One region of the Microbulbifer celer genome, then DNA from elsewhere that is predicted to be linked to it. Evidence: predicted binding sites of a transcription regulator. Region 1 holds the regulator's gene; the other holds the start of a gene.

Region 1 (9,344 bases):
ACACCAGTACAATGCTCGCGCCCACCGCCGCACCGGAGGAAATACCGATAATGCCTGGCTCCGCCAAGGGGTTGCGGAACATGCCCTGCAACACCGCGCCACAGACCCCGAGGGTGCCGCCCACAATCAACCCCAACAACAATCGCGGCAGGCGAATCTCACCGAGCACCAGCGCGTACTGTTCCGGCACATCCACACTCAACAGCCCGGGCCAGCTCCACTCCATCAAACCGGCAAGAACATCCCGCCAGCTGATCGTCATGGCACCGATACCGAGAGAAACACAGCTTCCTATCAACAGCAGGGCGACCAGCGTCGGTAGCAGGCTTTTATCACTCAGGCGAAATTCCACTGGGTTACCTCAACAAATTGCCATTACTGACCGGCAAATTTTTTATTCAGCTTTTTCGCCTCATCCAGGCTGGCGAGACCGATACCACCCAGCAGCGCATATCCATCAACAGAAAAGAAGGCAGATTGTTTACCTGCCGGGGTCAGCTTCAACAAGGGCTGCCACTCCAACAACGCCGCCCCCCCTTTCAACTGCGCCGCCTGATCACTGGAAAACAGAATCCAGTCCGGACGCAGTTCTAACAGCGCCTCATCGGACAGTTGTTTATAGCCGGCGAACTCCACCGCATTCACACCGCCCGCCAGCCGGATCAGGCTATCCGGACTGGTGCCGGTACCGGCCGCCTTCACACCGCGCCCCTGCTGCGCACGCACAAACAGAATCCGCGGCGGCTTACCCAGCGCCGCGCGCGCTTGCTTCAGGGACGCCAATTGCGCGGCTACCCGCTGCTTGATATCCGCCGCCGGTTTTTCCAGCACCGCGGAGAGTCGATCGATATTCGACAGCAACTGTGCGCCGTTTTCCGCCTCCGGCAATTGCAGGATTTTTACGCCGGAATTTTCCAGCAGCGTGAGCGTATTGGGTGGGCCCATATGCTCGCCGCCAATCAGCAGTTGCGGGTTCTGCGCCAGCAGCCCCTCCACCGGCAACTGCCGGTAGTAGCCCACAACAGGCACTTTCTTGAAATCCGCCGGCAGGCGGGTGGAAGAGTCCACCGCAATCAGGCTGTCGCCACTACCCAGCGCCAGTACCAGCTCGGTAATCGAATGACCTGCACTGATCACCCGCTCGGGCGCTGTCGCGCTGGCACTGCAGGAAAACAGCAACGCGACAATCGCGATACATTGCCGGATGATTTGAGTGTGGATATTTTGAGTCTGGAAGATTCGTGCAAAGGCGCGTCTGTTAAGTCGAGTCATGGTGTGAATCCGGTCGAGTGATTTGATTCCAGTAGCTTCTTTCTATTGTCGGTTTGGCGCTATTGCCCGTTTGCAGTTGACGTATTCGATGCAGTGGACTGTAGCGCGATTTCGGCCACTTCCACGCCCTGCTCCTGCAGCAGCGCAAACAGGTCGAGCATGCGCTGTACCGGCACGTTGCGGTCGCTGGCGAGCGCCACCGGCCGCGTCGGGTCTGCTACCAGTGCCGCCGTCAATGCCCGCTCAAAAGTTTCCCGATCACTGTAGCCCCGATCCCCCAGTCCCCACAGGTCGGGGCCGCGATTGGACAGGGAAATGGTCAGCGGATCTGTGGGCATGGCTTCTGATACACGCTCGCTGGCCGGGAGATCCATGGGCAGCGAGGAAAACCGCATATTGGCGGTCAACAGCAGAAATACCAGCACGATAAAGATGATATCCAGCAGCGGCGTCAGGTCCGGTGCCAGGTTAGCCAGGGAAAACTCCCGTCGATCGGGGGGATTGATATTGATCACGACGCGGACACTGCCAGTTCACAGTCCCGACGGCGTTTCTGCACCGCCAGTTCGCGCCTGCAGGCACAGGGGTCGAGCCCTTCCAGCCACAGGTTGCCGCGATTGAACAGGTGCTCGAGATCCGCCACGGTGCGGTCACTCCACATGGCCAGCAGGTGCGCGCCGGAGATCGCCGGCAGCGCCACGATCAGGCCCGCGGCGGTGGTGTTCATCGCCATCCCCAGGCCGTCGGCCAACAGCGCCGGAGTGACCGGATCGTTGCTGCCGGAAAGACCCGCAAACATGCCGATCAGGCCCAGTACCGTACCCAGCAGCCCCACCAGCGGGCTGACGATACCGACCACCATCAACAGGCGCAGACCACTGTGCAACTGGCGGCGCTGATCCTGCAGCCAGACGGCGGCCACTTCTTCCCGCTGCACCTTCTCCGCATTGCGATGCTGCAACAACAAAGCGGTGGCGCGGCTCGCCAGCGCACGCTCATTGCTGCACTGCTCACCGAGGCGATCCAGCCCGGCCTCCCCGGTGCACTGGAGACGCCTGAAAGCGCCGGTGATGCCCCGGTGCCCGGTAGATACCAGGAACCACAGGCGCTCGCCCAGCAGCGCCACGGTGAGCGCGGAGAGGATCAGCAGCGGCCACCCCATGGGGCCCAGCTGGACAAAGAATTCAGACCAGTTTTGATGTTCGAACATAATTTGCTTTTCCAACTCTATCTACTGGCAAGTGGTCACAGGGAAAACCGGATCGGCAGGCGCACCCGCGACAAGCGCGTGCGACCGTTTTCCCGATAAGGCAGAAACTCCCAGTTCTTTACCGCCGTCAACGCCGCCTCATCCAGGCTGTCGATCCCGGAAGATTGCAACAGGCTGCGCATCACCTGCGCACCATTGCGGTCCAGCTGAACTTCCACCACCACCGTGCCCTGCTGTCGACGCTGTCGCGCCAGCTCCGGATACGCCGGTGCGGCGGGCGGGCTGGCAAACGCCGGGCGCTCTACCAGCACGGGCTCGTCGCTCACACTCAGCTGCGTGTTCTGCCGTGCACTCGCAGCCGGGGACGACTGCGAATCCGACGGCGGATCGACGTCTGCTTCCGGCACAGACTCGCTCGCCGGCGGTACGGGCCTAGTGGACTTCGGGGGCTGTTCTTTACGCGGCTGTTTTTGCGCTGTTTTCTGGTTTTTCACCACGTTCTGGCGCGGCTTGTGCGCTTTCGGTTTTTCTGACGGCTGCTGTTTTTCTGGTACAGCGTGGGAAGCTGGCTCCGCCAACGCGCTTTCCGTCGGTGCCACGGCGGCCATGTGCGATGCCGCCAGGCGTAGTTGCCCCAGCTTCAGTGCCACGGCACCGCCGGGCGCCTTCATTTCCGGCGCAGGCGCAGCCCACAACAACCAGCCATGCAGGGCCAGCGAGATGAACAACATGATGGACAACCGGGCTTTCACGAAAGTAGCCACTCTCTCTTTGTATCAGTCTCTCTGGGAATCAGCCTGTGTACGTCTGTTCGGTGGTGATTACCTGCTCGCCTTGCTTTATGCATCCCCTGCCATAAGGCCCGCTACAAGCACCCCAGCCCCAACTGCCAGAGTGCGCAACGAAGGTTAGCAACCTGCAGATACAATATCAAACGATAATAGTTCGTATTTACAATATCGATATCCAGCACTATCATTCGGCACAGACGTACCAGGCCGCCAGTGCATAAAACGAACATGACTGGCGCCGGGCGCACCGCATCGACAGGAATCATCAAAAAGGGGGCACCGACATGGGCCAATTCAAGGCAGCACGCGCAGGTAATACACTGACACTCAATCCGCTGGCAGCAGCCGTACTGGCACTGGGCGCCTCAGGCGCCCTGGCACAGGACAGCAATAGCGACGATCAACCGGTTATCCAGTTTGGCGAAGTACTGGTCGCCGCAGACCGCAACCCAGCTGCGAAAGAAAAGGATGAAAGCACCGTTGTCGTTGAGCGCGTGCAGCTGGAAGAGCAACAGCCGGAATCCATTGCCCAGGCGCTGAAATATGAACCGAATATCGAAGTGGTAGGCGGGCCCCGCTACTCGAACCAGGCCCCGAACATTCGCGGCCTGTCCGGTGTACGCGTGCTGCAGACCATCGACGGTGCGCGCCAGAACTTCAATTCCGGCCACCGCGGTACCTATCAACTGGACCCGGAACTGCTCAAGCAGGTAGAAGTGAAGAAAGGCCCGGCGTCCAGCCTGTGGGGTTCCGGCGCCATTGGCGGCGTGGTGGCTCTGACTACCAAAAATGCCGGCGATCTGCTGAAAAACGGCCAGGCCGTCGGCGGTTACCTGAAAGAAGAACTGGGCACCAATGGTGACTCCACCGAGACCACCGCAGCTGTCTATGGCAAGTCTGGCGACTTCGATTACCTGGTAAACGGCTCTGTTTCAGAAAACGACCATGTTGAAATCGGCGGCGGCGAAACACTGGAAAACAGCGCCAGTGAAAACACCGCACTGCTCGCTCGCGGCGGCTTCCAGATCAGCGACAACCAGCGTTTCGATATTGCCCTGCGTCACAGCAACCGCGAGGAAGGCGTTCCCTCCAACCCCAACACGAATGTAGGTAGCAGTTCACCGCTGGTGGAGCGCGATATCACCGACCAGAATGTGACCGCGAACTATCTGATACAAGCCGGTAAAAGCAAGTACACCAGCGGTGCCGCCAGCCACACCACCAAGATAACCCTGTACCGCAACGAGACCCAGTTCGACGAATTCCGCCCCACCATGGGAGTCGACGGTCAAAATGACAGTACTGAGATCAACACCACCGGCATTGCCGTTACCAATGCCACCGAGGGCCTGGGCGCCCAATGGGTGTATGGCCTCGATTGGTATCAGGACGACGTGACCACCGTGCGCGATGGCGACAATCGCCCCGCTGACATGAACGCCGATACCGATGTACTGGGTCTCTACGCGCAGGCGGATTTCACGTTTGCCGATGTACTGACCCTGACCCCCGGCGTGCGCTACGACCGCTTCGAGGCGGAAAGCGACCAACTGACGGATTCCGCCCGCGACGATAGCGCGGTTTCCCCATCCTTCGCCGCGTCAGTCAAAGCCGCCGAGTGGATGACCCTCACCGCCAGCTACGCGCGTGCCTTCCGCGCGCCGGGTACTGACGAGATGTACACTCAGGGTACACATTTCTGTTATTTCCCGGGCGTCTGCAACACATTTGTTCCCAACCCGGATCTGGCAGCGGAAGAAGCGCAGAACTCCGAACTTCGCGCGGACTTTTCTTTCAGCGGCCTAGTCACCGAGAGCGATCAGCTGACCGCCAGTGCCACCGTATTCCGCAATAAGGTGGACAACTTTATCGAGCAGCTGGTAGTAAATCCGCACCCGAATTTCTTTTTCCCCATGAACACGACTTACCAGAATGTGGACGAGGCGGAACTCAAGGGATTCGAGTTAGGAGCCAATTATCGGGTCAACGATCTGGCGCTGGGCCTGAGCTACGGCCAGACCGAGGGTAAGGACCTGAGTGACGGGAGCTATCTGAGTAATATTCCTGCAGACAAATGGGTATTGGACCTGGGTTACTACTTCCTGCAGCGCGACGTTAAAACCGGCCTGCGCACTTCGGTGGTTTCCGCCCAGGACGAATTACCGTCGGAAGAAACCCGCACATTCGACAGTTACACCCTGGCAGATGCCTACGTGACCTGGGAACCGGCTACCGGCAACCTGAACGGCCTCAAGCTGGGTCTGGCCCTGGACAACCTGACCGATGAGGAATATCGCGTGGCCTTCCAGGAACTGTATATGCCCGGCCGCAACATTAAACTGTCTGCGAGCTACCGTTTCTGACACTGGATTTTAAATAGTTTTGTGGCGGTACCGCTACCGGGTGCAGCTTTGTGAGACACGCCGTAAACCCATCCTTGGGGGCTCTGCAAAAACATCCATGTTTTTGAAGGTCTCACAAAGCTGCACCCGGTAGCGGCCCCTTCACAATGGGCTTTTCTAAACACCAACTCTCTTCCAGTGCCCAAAAGAATTGCTCAGGAAATGTTATGCAAGCAAAAGTACAGCAACTACTCGCCAGTGAATCCGGCTACACCCTGGAACAGATGGCGAAGGTGCTCGACACCAGTGTGCGGGAAATCATTGCCAACCTGCCGGCGGAAATGGCCACCCTCGCTGACAACAACGCGGTGTGGCAACTGATCGAAGAGCTGCCTACCTGGGGCAAAGTTACGGTCATCGTGCAGAGCGAGGGCTCGGTATTTGAATTCAAAGGTGAATTTCCGAAAGGCAGTATTGCCCGAGGTTACTACAACTTTATGCATCACAAAAACCCCTTCCATGGCCACCTGCTGGTAGACGGCCTGGTGGAAGTGGCGTTGGTGAGCAAACCCCACCGGGGGGCTGAAAGCCACTCCATGGTATTTCTGGCACCCAGTGGAAACTGCGTATTCAAAGTCTTCCTCGGGCGGGATGCCGAGCGCAAATTGATCCCGGAACAGGTCAAACGCTTCCAACAACTAAAACAGCAGTTGGCAGTAACAACTGCAGACAATTCTTAACCTGGGGATAAACCCATGAGTGAACAAAACAAGTCCACATCCAAAACCAATGACGGCGCAGATCTTGTCGCCGAGGTGCGCGATTTTATTGCCACCCGCAAGCTGCTGAATCTGGCGAGTCTTACAGCCGACAACCACCCCCACGCCAGCACCGCGCCATTTCTCGCCGCGGATGGTAATTTTTACCTGTTTATTTCCGATCTCTCCGAGCACGCCGCCAACTTGAAGGCCAACAACAAGGCGTCGGTGATATTCAATGCAGATGAGGCGGATACCAAGCAGGCGTTTGCCCGACTGCGGGTTACTTTCAATGTGGATGCGGCGATAATTGATCGCGAACAGCCCTTGTGGCAACAGCGTATCGAACAGCTGCGGGAAAAATTTGGCCCTGTGATAGATCACCTCAAAGACCTGGAGGATTTTCACCTGTTTGAGCTGAAGCCCAGCGGCGGTCGCTACGTCAAAGGCTTCGGCCAGGCTTACGCGCTGGAAGGGCTGGAAAAGCAGGTGGCGCTGCACCTGAAAGATGGCCACAGAGAAAAAGCGCCACAAGGCAGCTCAGAAGAAAAGCTTCAGACTGGCTAACTTTTTAACTTTCGTAGCTGCAGTGGGTACCGGCGAGCTCGCTGAGCGCCACCAGATCAATAATGGCAACCGCACGCCCCCGTACATCGATCAGTCCCTGTTTCTGGAAACGGGAGAACAGGCGGCTGACGGTCTCGGCGGTCAGTCCAAGATAGTTGGCGATATCCATGCGTGCCATGGAGAGAACAAACTCACAGGCGGAATACCCCCGGCGCGCATAGCGGCTGGAGATATTCAGCAACAGTGCCGCCAGGCGCATCTCCGCGGAACGCTTGCCCAGTAGCAGCAGTACATCATTTTCCTGCTTGAGCTCTTCTGAAAAGATGGTGTAGATCTGCTTCTGCAGCGCTGGCACCTTCTGCGCCAACCCTTCCAGCTGGGTGAATGGCAATATGCACACGCTACTGTCTTCCAGTGCTTCCGCGTAGCTCGGGTGCTCACTGCCACTGTAACCATCCAGGCCCAACAGCTCTCCCGGCAAGGCAAAGTGCGTGATCTGGGAATCCCCATCGGCACCAATCACCGCAGACTTGAAGCTGCCGGAACGGATGGCATACAGGCAGGAAAATGGATCTCCGGCGCGGAACAGCAGGTCCCCCGTTTTCAAGGTTTTCTTGTTGCGGGTGATCTGTTCGAGCTGCTCGACCTCTTCATCTGCCAACCCGGTGGGCAAGCAGAGTTTCCGGACCGAACAACTGCCGCAACTAACCGCTGGAGACGGGTTTTTCATAGTCAAATCACGCGGGGTCAATGTTCTACTGGTGGTTGTTCTATTGGTGTGTTCAGAATTGTATCTGCAACCGGCGCTTATAGCACCCGCGAGTAGCGGGCGTCCGAGCACGCACCATGCAGATGGGTGTCAAAGGACGCGGCGATATTGCGCAGGAACCAGCGCCCGCGCTCGGTGACGACAAAGTCAGTCTGGGTCTCTTCCACCAGGCCATCGGCAATCAACGGTTGCAGCCGGGCAAGATCCGCACGGAAGTACTGTGTGAATGGCACCGCGGTGCGTTGTGAGAGCTCGCCCTTGCTCACGCGCAGGTGGCACATCAGCTCCATGATCAACCACCGGCGCAGCCGGTCGTCCGCGGACAGCTGCCAGCCGCGATGGATTGCCTGGCCCCGCGCCGAGATCGCCGCGGCGTATTCCTTCAGGCGGTGCGCGTTCTGCCAGTAGCCATCGCGGCTGTAACTGATCGCCGAAGCACCCAGCCCCACCAGTGCGTCAGCGGGCATCAGGGTATATCCCTGGAAATTACGTGCGAGGCGCCCCTCCCGCGCCGCTACCGCCAGGCCATCCTCCGGGCGCGCGAAATGATCCATGCCGAGAAACTGGTAGCCGGCATCGGTCAGCCGCCTCGCCGCAGTCAACTGCATGGCGATCTTCTCCATCGGCGACGGGATCAGGTCGCAGCTGATCAGGCGCTGAGCCTTGAAGCGGTCTGGCAGATGGGCGTAGTGATACAGCGCGATCCGGTCCGGTGCCAGCGCCAGCACGGTATCGATAGTCCGCTCGAGACTGTCCACATTCTGCCCCGGCAGCCCGTAGATCAGATCGTAGGAGATAGATTCAAACCCGCGCTCGCGGGCCCGCTCAGTGAGCGTCCGCACCTGTTCCGGGTTGCAGATACGGTTGATGGCCTGCTGCACTGCCGGATTGAAATCCTGAATCCCCATGCTGAGCCGGTTGAACCCGAGGCGCTGCAGTGTACCCAGAGTTTCCAACTCCAGGGTGCGCGGGTCTGCCTCGATACTGTATTCCACGTCGCTGCCCGCGCGCAGATCAAAGATCTCGCCAAGCCCCGCAAGCAAACGTTCCAGATCCGAATCGCTGAAGAAGGTGGGCGTGCCGCCGCCGAGATGCAATTGCACTACCGGCACCGCGGCCACTCGGTCCCGATACCACTGCGCTTCCTGCAGCAGATTACTCAAGTAGCTGGAAGCCAGACCATACTGGCGGGTGATGACCTTATTGCAAGCACAGAAATAACACAGCGAACGGCAAAACGGGATGTGTACATATAAGGAAAGTGAATCCACCTGTTGCAGTGAGGACCAGGGCTCCGCGCCCGCTAATGCGGTAAATCGATCTGCGGTGGGGTAAGAAGTGTAGCGCGGACAGGGGCCCGCATAACGGCCCAACAGTTCGGGAGAGAGCGATGCATTTATACTTTGCGCCGCGCCGGCATCACCGACTTCCTGATTGAGCCCCATGATTGTGCCCTCGTTCTTTGTCTCGCCACTTTCGAATGACGAGACAGTACACTGCCCGGGGTTAGCGCCAATTGATCCAGGTCAACTGACGCAGCTTCGGCCTCAGTTGCCCACGGGACGCCGGAACAGGTTCTGGATGCTGGAGAAGTCCAGTGCGCGTATATCGGGATCGCCGCCGTGGAGCTGATAG
Region 2 (9,344 bases), 1.1 Mb from region 1:
TCACGGAACAAGCACGGGCCCGGTGATCGCCTACTGTGAGAGGTTTCGATATGGGCAGAACCCTGACTGCCGCACTGGCGGTGCTGGTGATCATCCTTATCGCGCTGTTCTTTGTTATTCGCAAGCCGTCGATCGACCCGGTGGAGACGCCACCGCCCTCCTCTTTTGACGACGCCGTGATCGAACGCGGCCGGATTCTCGCGGGTATCGGCAACTGCGCCACTTGCCATACCACCACCGATGACAAACCCTACGCCGGGGGGCGGGATTTCCCCACGGGATTCGGCAGCCTCTACTCCACCAATATCACTCCTCACCCCCAGGATGGCATCGGCAACTGGTCGCTCGAAGCCTTTGTGCGCTCCATGCGCGCGGGCATCGCCCGAGACGGCGCCTACCTCTACCCTGCATTCCCTTACACCCATTTCAAAAACCTCACCGATGAAGACCTGGGTGCGCTCTACGCCTACCTGATGACGCGGGAGCCGGTGGCCTACACCCCACCGGAAAACAAAATGCACTTCCCCTTCAACCTGCGTTTCCTGCAATGGGGCTGGCAGCTGTTGTTTTTCGATAAAAAGCCGATGCAGGCCGACCCGCAACAGAGCGACGACTGGAACCGCGGCGCCTATCTGGCGGAGGGCGCCGGCCACTGCACCGCCTGCCATTCACCGCGCAACGCATTCGGTGCCGAGAAGAAAGACGAAGCCTACGCCGGCGCCCTGGTGGACAACTGGTATGCGCCGGCACTGAATGCAGATCAACCACTCCCCGTGCACTGGAGTAGCGACACCCTCTACGACTATCTGCGCAACGGGCAATCCGCCTACCAGGGGGTATCCGTGGGCTCCATGGGGGAAGTGGTGCATCAGGGACTCGAGCGAGCGCCGGACGGCGATATCCGCGCACTGGCGGTTTACGTGGCCTCCCTCGGCGGCCAGGACCAAACCCCAAACAGCACACGACAGGCCGCAACACAGGCTGCACAGGTCATTGATGCGGCACACAAACGCACCGACGCAGACCGCAGCCAGGGCGAGAACATCTACATCGCTGCCTGCGCTGCCTGCCACTACAACGCAGCGGACAACCCCCTCGGTCTGCGCGCCGAGCTGAGCCTCAACAGCGCGGTCACCGCTGCTGATCCCACCAATCTGCTGCGGGTGCTGCTGCGGGGTATTCCCGCCGATGAAGGAACGCCGGGTATCGTGATGCCGGACTTTGCCAGGCTGAGCGACCGGGATGTGGCCGAGCTTTCGCGATTTCTGCGCAAGCGCGCGGACCTGCCCCCCTGGGAAGACCTGGAAAAACGCCTGAAAGAATTGCGCCAGCAGCTAGGCACCGTCGCGGCAGATAAGGGAGAGAAGCAATGAGCACCAGTTTCCGGATCAACGGCCAGCAGGCGGAAGTGGATGTGCCCGGGGAGACGCCGCTACTGTGGGTAATTCGCGACGATATCGGCTTTACCGGCACCAAATACGGTTGCGGCATCGGCCTCTGTGGCGCCTGTACAGTACACGTCAACGGCCGCGCCGTGCGCGCCTGCATTACCCCGCTAAGCAGCATCGCCGGCACCGAGGTCACCACCATCGAAGGCCTGTCACAGAATGGCGAACACCCGCTGGTGCAGGCCTGGGTAGAGACGCAGACACCCCAGTGCGGCTACTGCCAGCCCGGCCAGATCATGCAGGCAGCGGCAATGCTGAAAGACTTCCCCAATCCCACCGATGAACAGATAGACCATGTGATGAGCGGCAACCTGTGCCGTTGCATGGCCTATATCCGCATCCGCGAAGCGATCAAACTCGCCGCGGGCCGTATGCGCGCGGACGCCAGAGAAGAAAACCCGGGAGCCGACCATGCTTAAGTTTCCCCCGAACGCTTCCGCGGACAGCAACTCCCTGGACAACAACTCCCTGGACAGCAATGCCCCCGACCTGAGCCGGCGAGGATTTATTATCGGCATGGCCGGTGCCGGCCTCACTTTCGCCTTTGCCCGCTCCCCTCTCAGCCTGGCGGACCCGATCGAGTCCGCCAGCCAGATTCTTGCAGAAGGCGCCTTCGAGCCCACCATCTGGTATCAGGTACAGAAAGACGGACAAGTCGTGGTGAATATCGCCAAGGCGGAAATGGGCCAGCATATCGGTACCGCCCTCGCCCGTATCGTCGCCGACGAACTGGAAGCGGACTGGGAACAGGTCACCCTCAACTACGTCGACAGCGATCCCAAATGGGGCATGATGGTGACCGGCGGCAGCTGGTCCGTGTGGCAGAGCTATCTGCCCCTGAGCCAGGCGGGCGCCGCCGGCCGCATCGCCCTGATTGAGGAAGGCGCCCGTCAAATGGGCGTATCCCCGGACCAGTGCCGGGCCCGTAGCGGCCGCGTGATCGCCGGCGACCAGTCCATCAGCTACGCAGAGCTGGTGCGCAGCGGCAACATCAGCCGCAGCTTCAGCGAAGACGAGCTGAAGAAAATGCCGATCAAGCCCGCCTCCCAGCGGCGCCTGATCGGCGGTCCCGCCCAGGCCCTGGATATTCCCGACAAAACCGATGGGAAGGCCCTCTACGGACTGGACGCAAAAGTGGAAGGCATGGTCTATGGCCGCCCTCTGGTTCCCCCCACCCGCTACGGTGCCAGTGTAAAAAAACTTGACGACAGTGCCGCCCGGGAAATTCCCGGCTACCAGAAAACCCTCATTCTCGAAGACCCCTCCGAAACAGTGCCGGGCTGGGCCGTCGCCATTGCCGACAGCTTCCACGCCGCCAACATGGCCGCACAGAAAATCAAAGTGGACTGGGCGCCGGGCGAAACCGCCGATATCGATGAAGCGGCGATCCTCGAGCGCGGACGCGAACTGATCGAAAGCCGCGACGCCGGCGTAGTGGTGGTAAACGACGGCGATGTGGAAAAAGCCTTCGCCGAAGCGGATTCCGCACTGGATGCCGAATACATCACCCACAGCGCCCTGCACTTCCAGATGGAACCGGTCAACGCCCTGGCCCGGGAAAAGGATGGCATCTGGGAAATCCACACCGGCAACCAGTGGCAGTCCCTGATACTGCCAACCCTGGCCAAGGCCCTGGGTGTACCCCAGGAAAAAGTGGTGATGAAAACCTATATGCTCGGCGGCGGCTTCGGACGCCGGCTCAACGGCGACTACGCCGTACCCGCCGCCCTCGCTGCCAAAGCCCTGGGCAGACCGGTAAAACTCGTGCTCACCCGCGAAGACGATATCCGCTTCGACTCCCTGCGCTCCCCCTCCGTACAGCGCATGCGCATGGCCTTCGACGGCGACAACAACGTCACCGGTATGGAACACCACGCCACCGCCGGCTGGCCCACCCAGGTGATGGTGCCCGACTTCCTTGCCGAGGGTATCTCCGGTGGCAAGTACGACCCCTTCGCCATCCAGGGCGCCCTGCACTGGTATACCGTTGGCGGCAACCGCCTGCGCGCCATCTCCAACGACCTCGCCAACGAGACCTTCCGCCCCGGCTGGCTGCGTTCCGTGGGCTCCGGCTGGGTCAACTGGGCACTGGAATCCTTTATGGACGAAGCCGCCCACAAAGTGGGCCAGGACCCCATAGAGTTCCGGCTGGAAAAGCTCAAAGCCGAAGGCAAGAACGCCGGCTCCGCCCCCAACGCCGTCGGCGGCGCCTCCCGCCAGGCCAACGTACTGCGCCGCGTGCGGGAAATCTCCGACTGGAGCAGCGAAATGCCCGCAGACACCGGCCTGGGCGTCGCTACCACCTACGGCCAGGAACGCAATATGCCCACCTGGACCGCCTGTGTGGCCCGCGTACGCGTCGACCGCACAACCGGCCGCCCCACCGTAGAAAAAATCACTCTGGTCACCGACGCCGGTACCGTCGTCCACCCGGACGGCGCCCGTGCCCAGGTGGAAGGCGCCGCTCTCTGGGGCATAAGCCTCGCCCTGCACGAGGGCACCCGCTTTGAAAATGGCCAAGTGGTGGATACCAACCTCAATACCTACACCCCGCTGCGTATGCGCGATGTGCCGGAAATCGAAATGGAGTTTGTCGAGAGCACCGAGACTCCCGTGGGGCTTGGCGAGCCCGCCACTACCGTGGTCGGACCGGCGATTGGGAATGCGATCTTTGCGGCGGTGGGTGTGCGGATGCGGACGTTGCCAATTCGGGCAGACGACCTTCTACGGGCGCTGCAAGGCGAATCGCCAACACCGGAGCAATGACTGAGCCCCGAACAAAAAAAGGTTTGCCGGCAGAGCCGGCAAACCTTTTCTCTTACCGAAGTACAGGTACTACTGCAGATCGGTCACACAGCGGTTGTACTCGTTAATGTACACCTCGCTACCACGGTTGGGCACAGCATTGGATTTGTCCGCTGCCGCATTACGACAACCTTCGATCTGGTCACCAGTCAGACCTGTCGCAGGCAGTGTCTGGTTACGCTGATACATGTGCGCGGACTGATCACGATGGGCCTGCACAGTGGGCTGAGGAACCTGATAGAACATGCCAGTATTTTCATTGAAGCGATAAAAGTTATCGCCGCTTTTCCAGTAGGTTTTACCAAGAACCTGGATTTCGGAACTACCCGCAGGCAGCTGATCCGTTGGTTGCTGTGCTTGAGCAAAACCGGCGAACGTACAAAACAAAACTACAGGAATCAAGTAACGCATGGGATATCTCCTCTTCTCGATGTGCAAGGTAGTCTATGCCCCCGATGTCCGGTTCCCAATGCAAATAGCCCATAAATAACACCGCCGCCCGACTGTGGCTCCACCCATGATTTACTCCTTTTGCTCCCCGATTTAGCCCTATGACCCCAAAATTGATTTAAATCAATTTATAACTTCCCAAGAACGCTAGCATTCGCAGCCATGCGTCTATCCACGGGCAGGATAAGAACAATTTTGAATGAAAAACCGCATTCAGGGAGAGCAAAATGAACCGTGTCGACAGCGATGTCGTATTCCAGAGCTATGGCCGTTGCTGCAATAGTGAACAGTTTTTCATCGACTTCTACGATCACTTTATGGGGAGCTCGGAGGAAATTCGCGCGCTGTTTCGCAATACGGATATGTCAGCCCAGCGACACCTACTGCGCAATGGCATCATGCAACTGGTGCTACATGCCCGCGGCATGTCGGACACCAAGCTGAAAGCCCTGGGAGAAAGCCACTCCCGCAGTGGCTACAACATTCGCCCCGAATGGTACGACCTTTGGCTATCGGCACTGCTGACCACCCTGCGCCAGCACGACCCGGAATTTGATGACTCCGTTTCACAAGCCTGGCAACGGGCCATCGGTCCCGGAATCGATTGTATCCGGCGCGCATACTGAACAACTGGTCACACAAACCCGATTTTCAGCACTGCCAGCCCCTCTCAAGTCAGAATTCTCTGATATCATCCGCACCACTTTAGTGCGCCCATCGCCACCATAACCAACACGATAAAAGGACCCGACAGGCACACGGACACACCAGTAGACAGACAGCACAGACCGGCAAGGAGTAACGACATGCCCAGATCAACAGTTGCCAGCAGACGCGATGCCTTCAATTGGGTTATCTGGTTCACTTTTGCCAACGGACTGTTTGCGCTGCTGCTGGGACTGCTTTATATACAGTGGATCGACATCGCCGATATCGTCACTGCCACTTACGTCAGCGTACTGTATCCCGGACAGTTCACTATCATCGCCTGGCTGGCAGGGCTGCCGCTACTGCTGTTATCACTGTTGCTGCCGTTTCCACTGACCCGGGTGCTGGCCGTTACTGTCGCGACAGCGGGAATCAGTATCCTCGCCGTAGATACCGTGGTCTATTCCCTGTACCGCTTTCACCTCTCCAGTTTTGTGCTCGAGCTGGCACTGGGTGCGGGTGGACAGGCATTTACCCTGTCCCCCACCACGCAGGCAGTCGCTATTGGTGCCGGGCTGATCATACTGTTACTGGAGGTCGGGTTAGCGGCACTGCTGAAACATTATCGCCCCCGTGCGCGCTGGGCCCGGCTCGCCTTTGCCGGTATGTTTGCCAGCCAACTCTGTGCGCACGGCTGGCACGCCTGGGCGGATGCCAATTACGATACCCGTATCACTTCTGTCACGCGTCATCTGCCTCTGTACCATGCCGCTACCGGCAAGCGTCTGATGAAAAAGTGGGGCTTGGTGGATCCGCAGCGAGCGCGGGGAAACCAGGGCAGCGTCAAGCTGGAAGGCGCCCGCCGCGGACGGCTGAACTACCCTGCCGCACCCATGCAGTGTTCGCCCCCCGAGCCCCCCATGAACCTTTTGATAGTCGTAATGGACTCGGTGCGCTGGGACCTTCTGGAGCAACAGACCATGCCCACGCTGTGGGACCTGCGCTCTTCCTCTCAGGTTTTTACGCAGCATTTCAGTAATGGCAATGCGACAAAGCCTGGTCTCTTCACTCTCTTTTACGGCATCCCTGCCAGTTACTGGGATGCGTTCAGTACCGCCGGTCAGCCGCCGGTGATGATCGAGCGCATGCAAGCGCTGGGTTATGACACCAAGGTGCTGGCGTCGGCGACTCTGGTCAGCCCCGCATTCGATCGCAATATATTTTCCTCCATCGACAATCTGCGCCTGGAAACCCCCGGTAAAAAGCCCTGGCAGCGCGATGCCAGGATCACCCGGGACTGGCTCGATTACATGGAACAGCGTGCGCAGCAAAAAGCAGAAAACCCCTTCTTCGGTTTCCTGTTCTACGACACCACGCACGGATATGAGGTACCGGAGGATTACCCGAAGTTTGAGCCCTACTGGGACGTCAACCGGTTCGAACTCGATAACGACTTTGATCCGACACCCTTTCTCAATGCCTACCGCACTGCAGGGCACTACGTGGACAATCAACTCCGCCAGGTGATTGATGATTTGCGAAAGCGCGACCTGCTGGAAAACACCATCGTGGTGGTGACTTCAGATCATGGCGAAGAATTCAATGAACATCGCAAAAACTATTGGGGCCATGGCAGTAACTTCGGCGACTACCAGTTACATGTGCCCCTGGTAATCCACTGGCCCGGCAAACAGCCACACACCTACCATCACCGCACACAGCATTTTGATGTAGCTCCCGCGCTGGTGCGCAATGCACTGGGGTGCGAGGCCACATCACCGAAAGCGTTCTCCTCGGACTACGGGTTGTTCAATAAAGGGCGCCTGGGCTGGAACATGTCTCACAGTTATATGGACTACGCGCTGTTGATGCCGGAATACCACCTGGTGAAACACGCCTCCGGCACCGTGGAACTCCTGGATACCCGGACTCTGGAGCCGGAGAAAAACAGACACATTCCCGGCAATGTTATCCAGGAAGTTTTGCAAGAGATGTCACGGTTTTACCAGTCTGAAGGGGAGAAGTGAAAACGCGGCGGAGGACCAGTCAGGTGCAATCCGCCCTGACTGGTTTTTCAGCAGCCTGCTAGACGCTGACTTAACCGTCAGTGCTTTCAGATTTTTGCGCCTCGCGTAACTGTTCCAGCTTCTTGCTGGTTTCTTCAGCGCTTTCGCGTACGGGCGCAAGGTTATCCAGCTCGCCTTTGTGGCGGAGCGCGCGCGCTCTCGCTTCTTCTTCCGCACTGTAATCCGGCTGCAGCACCAGCCTGGGACCATTACTGTTAAAGCCAATCAGCACCCAGATAAAGAACAGCAGACACAGAAAACGGATGACCAGGGTACGGTCCAGCAGCCAGTGCATCCCCTGCCCGTGGCTGCGCAGGAAGCGTACCCGCAGGAAGATATTCAGTGCCAGCAGCACGCAGGCGGCTATCACGATCCAACTGGAGAGACCGCCGAGGGCGGTCATCAGCCAGTTGGCAATCTGCGCATTGAATTCCATCGATTCCCCTCAGCGCTTGCGTGCGACCTGTTTGACCTGATCGGTAAATACTGCCTGCTGCAGCCCGATGGTGCCCAGCGCTTCCACCGGCACAAACACCTTGTTCTCGGATTCCGCCATACGATCGAGTACTTCCAGTGTGCGGTAGGCGAGATACTTATCCGTTACTGATTTGGCCAATAGATCATTCACTTCTTTCTGCCCCATGGCTTTTTCACGGGCAACCGCGCGGTTCATTTTTTCCCGCTCAAGATCCCGCTCCATCTGGATTTTCTGGATCTCGAACTGGGCCTTTTCCTGTTCGATCAGTTCGCGGCGCTCGGCGGCGCGCTCCTTGGCCTCGGTGATGACCTTGGGAAACTGTACGTCGGCAATGCCCAGACGCTTGATCTTGATCGGGGTTCCGTCCAGGGAGGTCGTGACTGCTGAAAAAAGTTCCTGGCTCAACATTTCACGGCTGGAAGCGATTTCGTTAATGGAGTACTTGGCGATCACCCGGCGCACCACATCCCGGATCACCGGCTGTGCATAGGTGCTGTACACCTGGTTCACAGAGATATTGTCCTGGCTCGGCGGTACCCGATCAAAAATATTATCGATGTAGGTTTCGTTGACGGAGCCGGTCATGCGGATATCAAAGCTCATATTGAGCTGATCCTTGGGCATGAACAGCTTGAATTTCTCCATATGACCGAAGTCCGCGGTGGCGAGCGTAACCAGTTTATCGCAATAGAAAATACACGGATCCAATCGGAATTTGGACGGTGGTACCGTATTGGGCTTGTAGCCATTCTTGGTGAGGATTTTGCCCACGTGGGCCGGGGGCACTTCCACCCGATCGCCACAGGCCACCAGGCCCAGAATCAGACCGGATACAATGAACAGCTTTGACAACTTAGACAGCATCGGATTTCCCTTCTCGCTTGAATCAGGAGCGAACCTTAAGGGCTCTCTCCGACAGCCGCAAGCGAATGGGAAATATCGCTCGGAATATGATCTAATTGACTGTCTTTCAACAACACTGGACCCCTGAAGTGCAAACGGAATTTCTCACTGCAACCCTGTTCAATCTGGGCATCAACTTGCTCTATACCGTTCTCGCCATCTTCGTTGCAATGGTGGCATTGCTGATTATCGACAAGAAACTACTGAAGCATGTCGATATCGAGCAGGAGTTGAAAAAAGGCAATATCGCGGTGTCCATCTTTGCCTCCACTATTCTGGTTTTTGTTGCCCTGATTATTTCTTTCGGGCTCAAGGGCTAGGAACACGATGCGCCTGTTACTTGGACTTCTGCTATTCAGCCTGCTGCTGATTTCACTACCGGAAATCCTGCAGCAAAGCCAACCACCAGAAGAGGTGCTGCTGATTCAACGGCAGATGCGCACCGCCGAAAGTAGCGAGGATGCGGGGCGTGAGGACAATCAAAGCGGAACGGTAGTGATCTCCGGCACCAGCTCACCCCTGACGGAATCCATGGTGCAGCGGGCG

Evidence for each region. The regulator FNR, encoded in region 1, switches genes on or off when oxygen is low (the NO sensors DNR and NnrR bind a similar motif). The targets are predictions, from matches to a motif close to TTGATNNNNATCAA.
Region 2: LPW13_RS14100 (globin) is a predicted target of FNR. The motif match lies at 4,817-4,830, and genes of this name have one in related genera.

What each region holds. Positions count from the first base shown of each region.
Region 1 covers NZ_CP087715.1:128,891-138,234, reverse strand. The annotation lists gene LPW13_RS00495 (FecCD family ABC transporter permease) at 1-352, opposite strand, end outside; gene LPW13_RS00490 (heme/hemin ABC transporter substrate-binding protein) at 376-1,272, opposite strand; gene LPW13_RS00485 (ExbD/TolR family protein) at 1,332-1,787, opposite strand; gene LPW13_RS00480 (MotA/TolQ/ExbB proton channel family protein) at 1,784-2,482, opposite strand; gene LPW13_RS00475 (energy transducer TonB) at 2,518-3,213, opposite strand; gene LPW13_RS00470 (TonB-dependent hemoglobin/transferrin/lactoferrin family receptor) at 3,558-5,636, shown strand; gene hutX (heme utilization cystosolic carrier protein HutX) at 5,843-6,355, shown strand; gene LPW13_RS00460 (HugZ family pyridoxamine 5'-phosphate oxidase) at 6,371-6,940, shown strand; gene fnr (fumarate/nitrate reduction transcriptional regulator Fnr) at 6,945-7,670, opposite strand; gene hemN (oxygen-independent coproporphyrinogen III oxidase) at 7,748-9,154, opposite strand; gene mmsB (3-hydroxyisobutyrate dehydrogenase) at 9,257-9,344, opposite strand, start outside.
Region 2 covers NZ_CP087715.1:3,394,832-3,404,175, forward strand. The annotation lists gene LPW13_RS14080 (cytochrome c) at 51-1,373, shown strand; gene LPW13_RS14085 ((2Fe-2S)-binding protein) at 1,370-1,867, shown strand; gene LPW13_RS14090 (xanthine dehydrogenase family protein molybdopterin-binding subunit) at 1,860-4,214, shown strand; gene LPW13_RS14095 (hypothetical protein) at 4,284-4,664, opposite strand; gene LPW13_RS14100 (globin) at 4,931-5,329, shown strand; gene LPW13_RS14105 (DUF3413 domain-containing protein) at 5,510-7,378, shown strand; gene LPW13_RS14110 (hypothetical protein) at 7,449-7,853, opposite strand; gene LPW13_RS14115 (SPFH domain-containing protein) at 7,863-8,759, opposite strand; gene LPW13_RS14120 (DUF350 domain-containing protein) at 8,888-9,118, shown strand; gene LPW13_RS14125 (transglutaminase-like domain-containing protein) at 9,126-9,344, shown strand, end outside.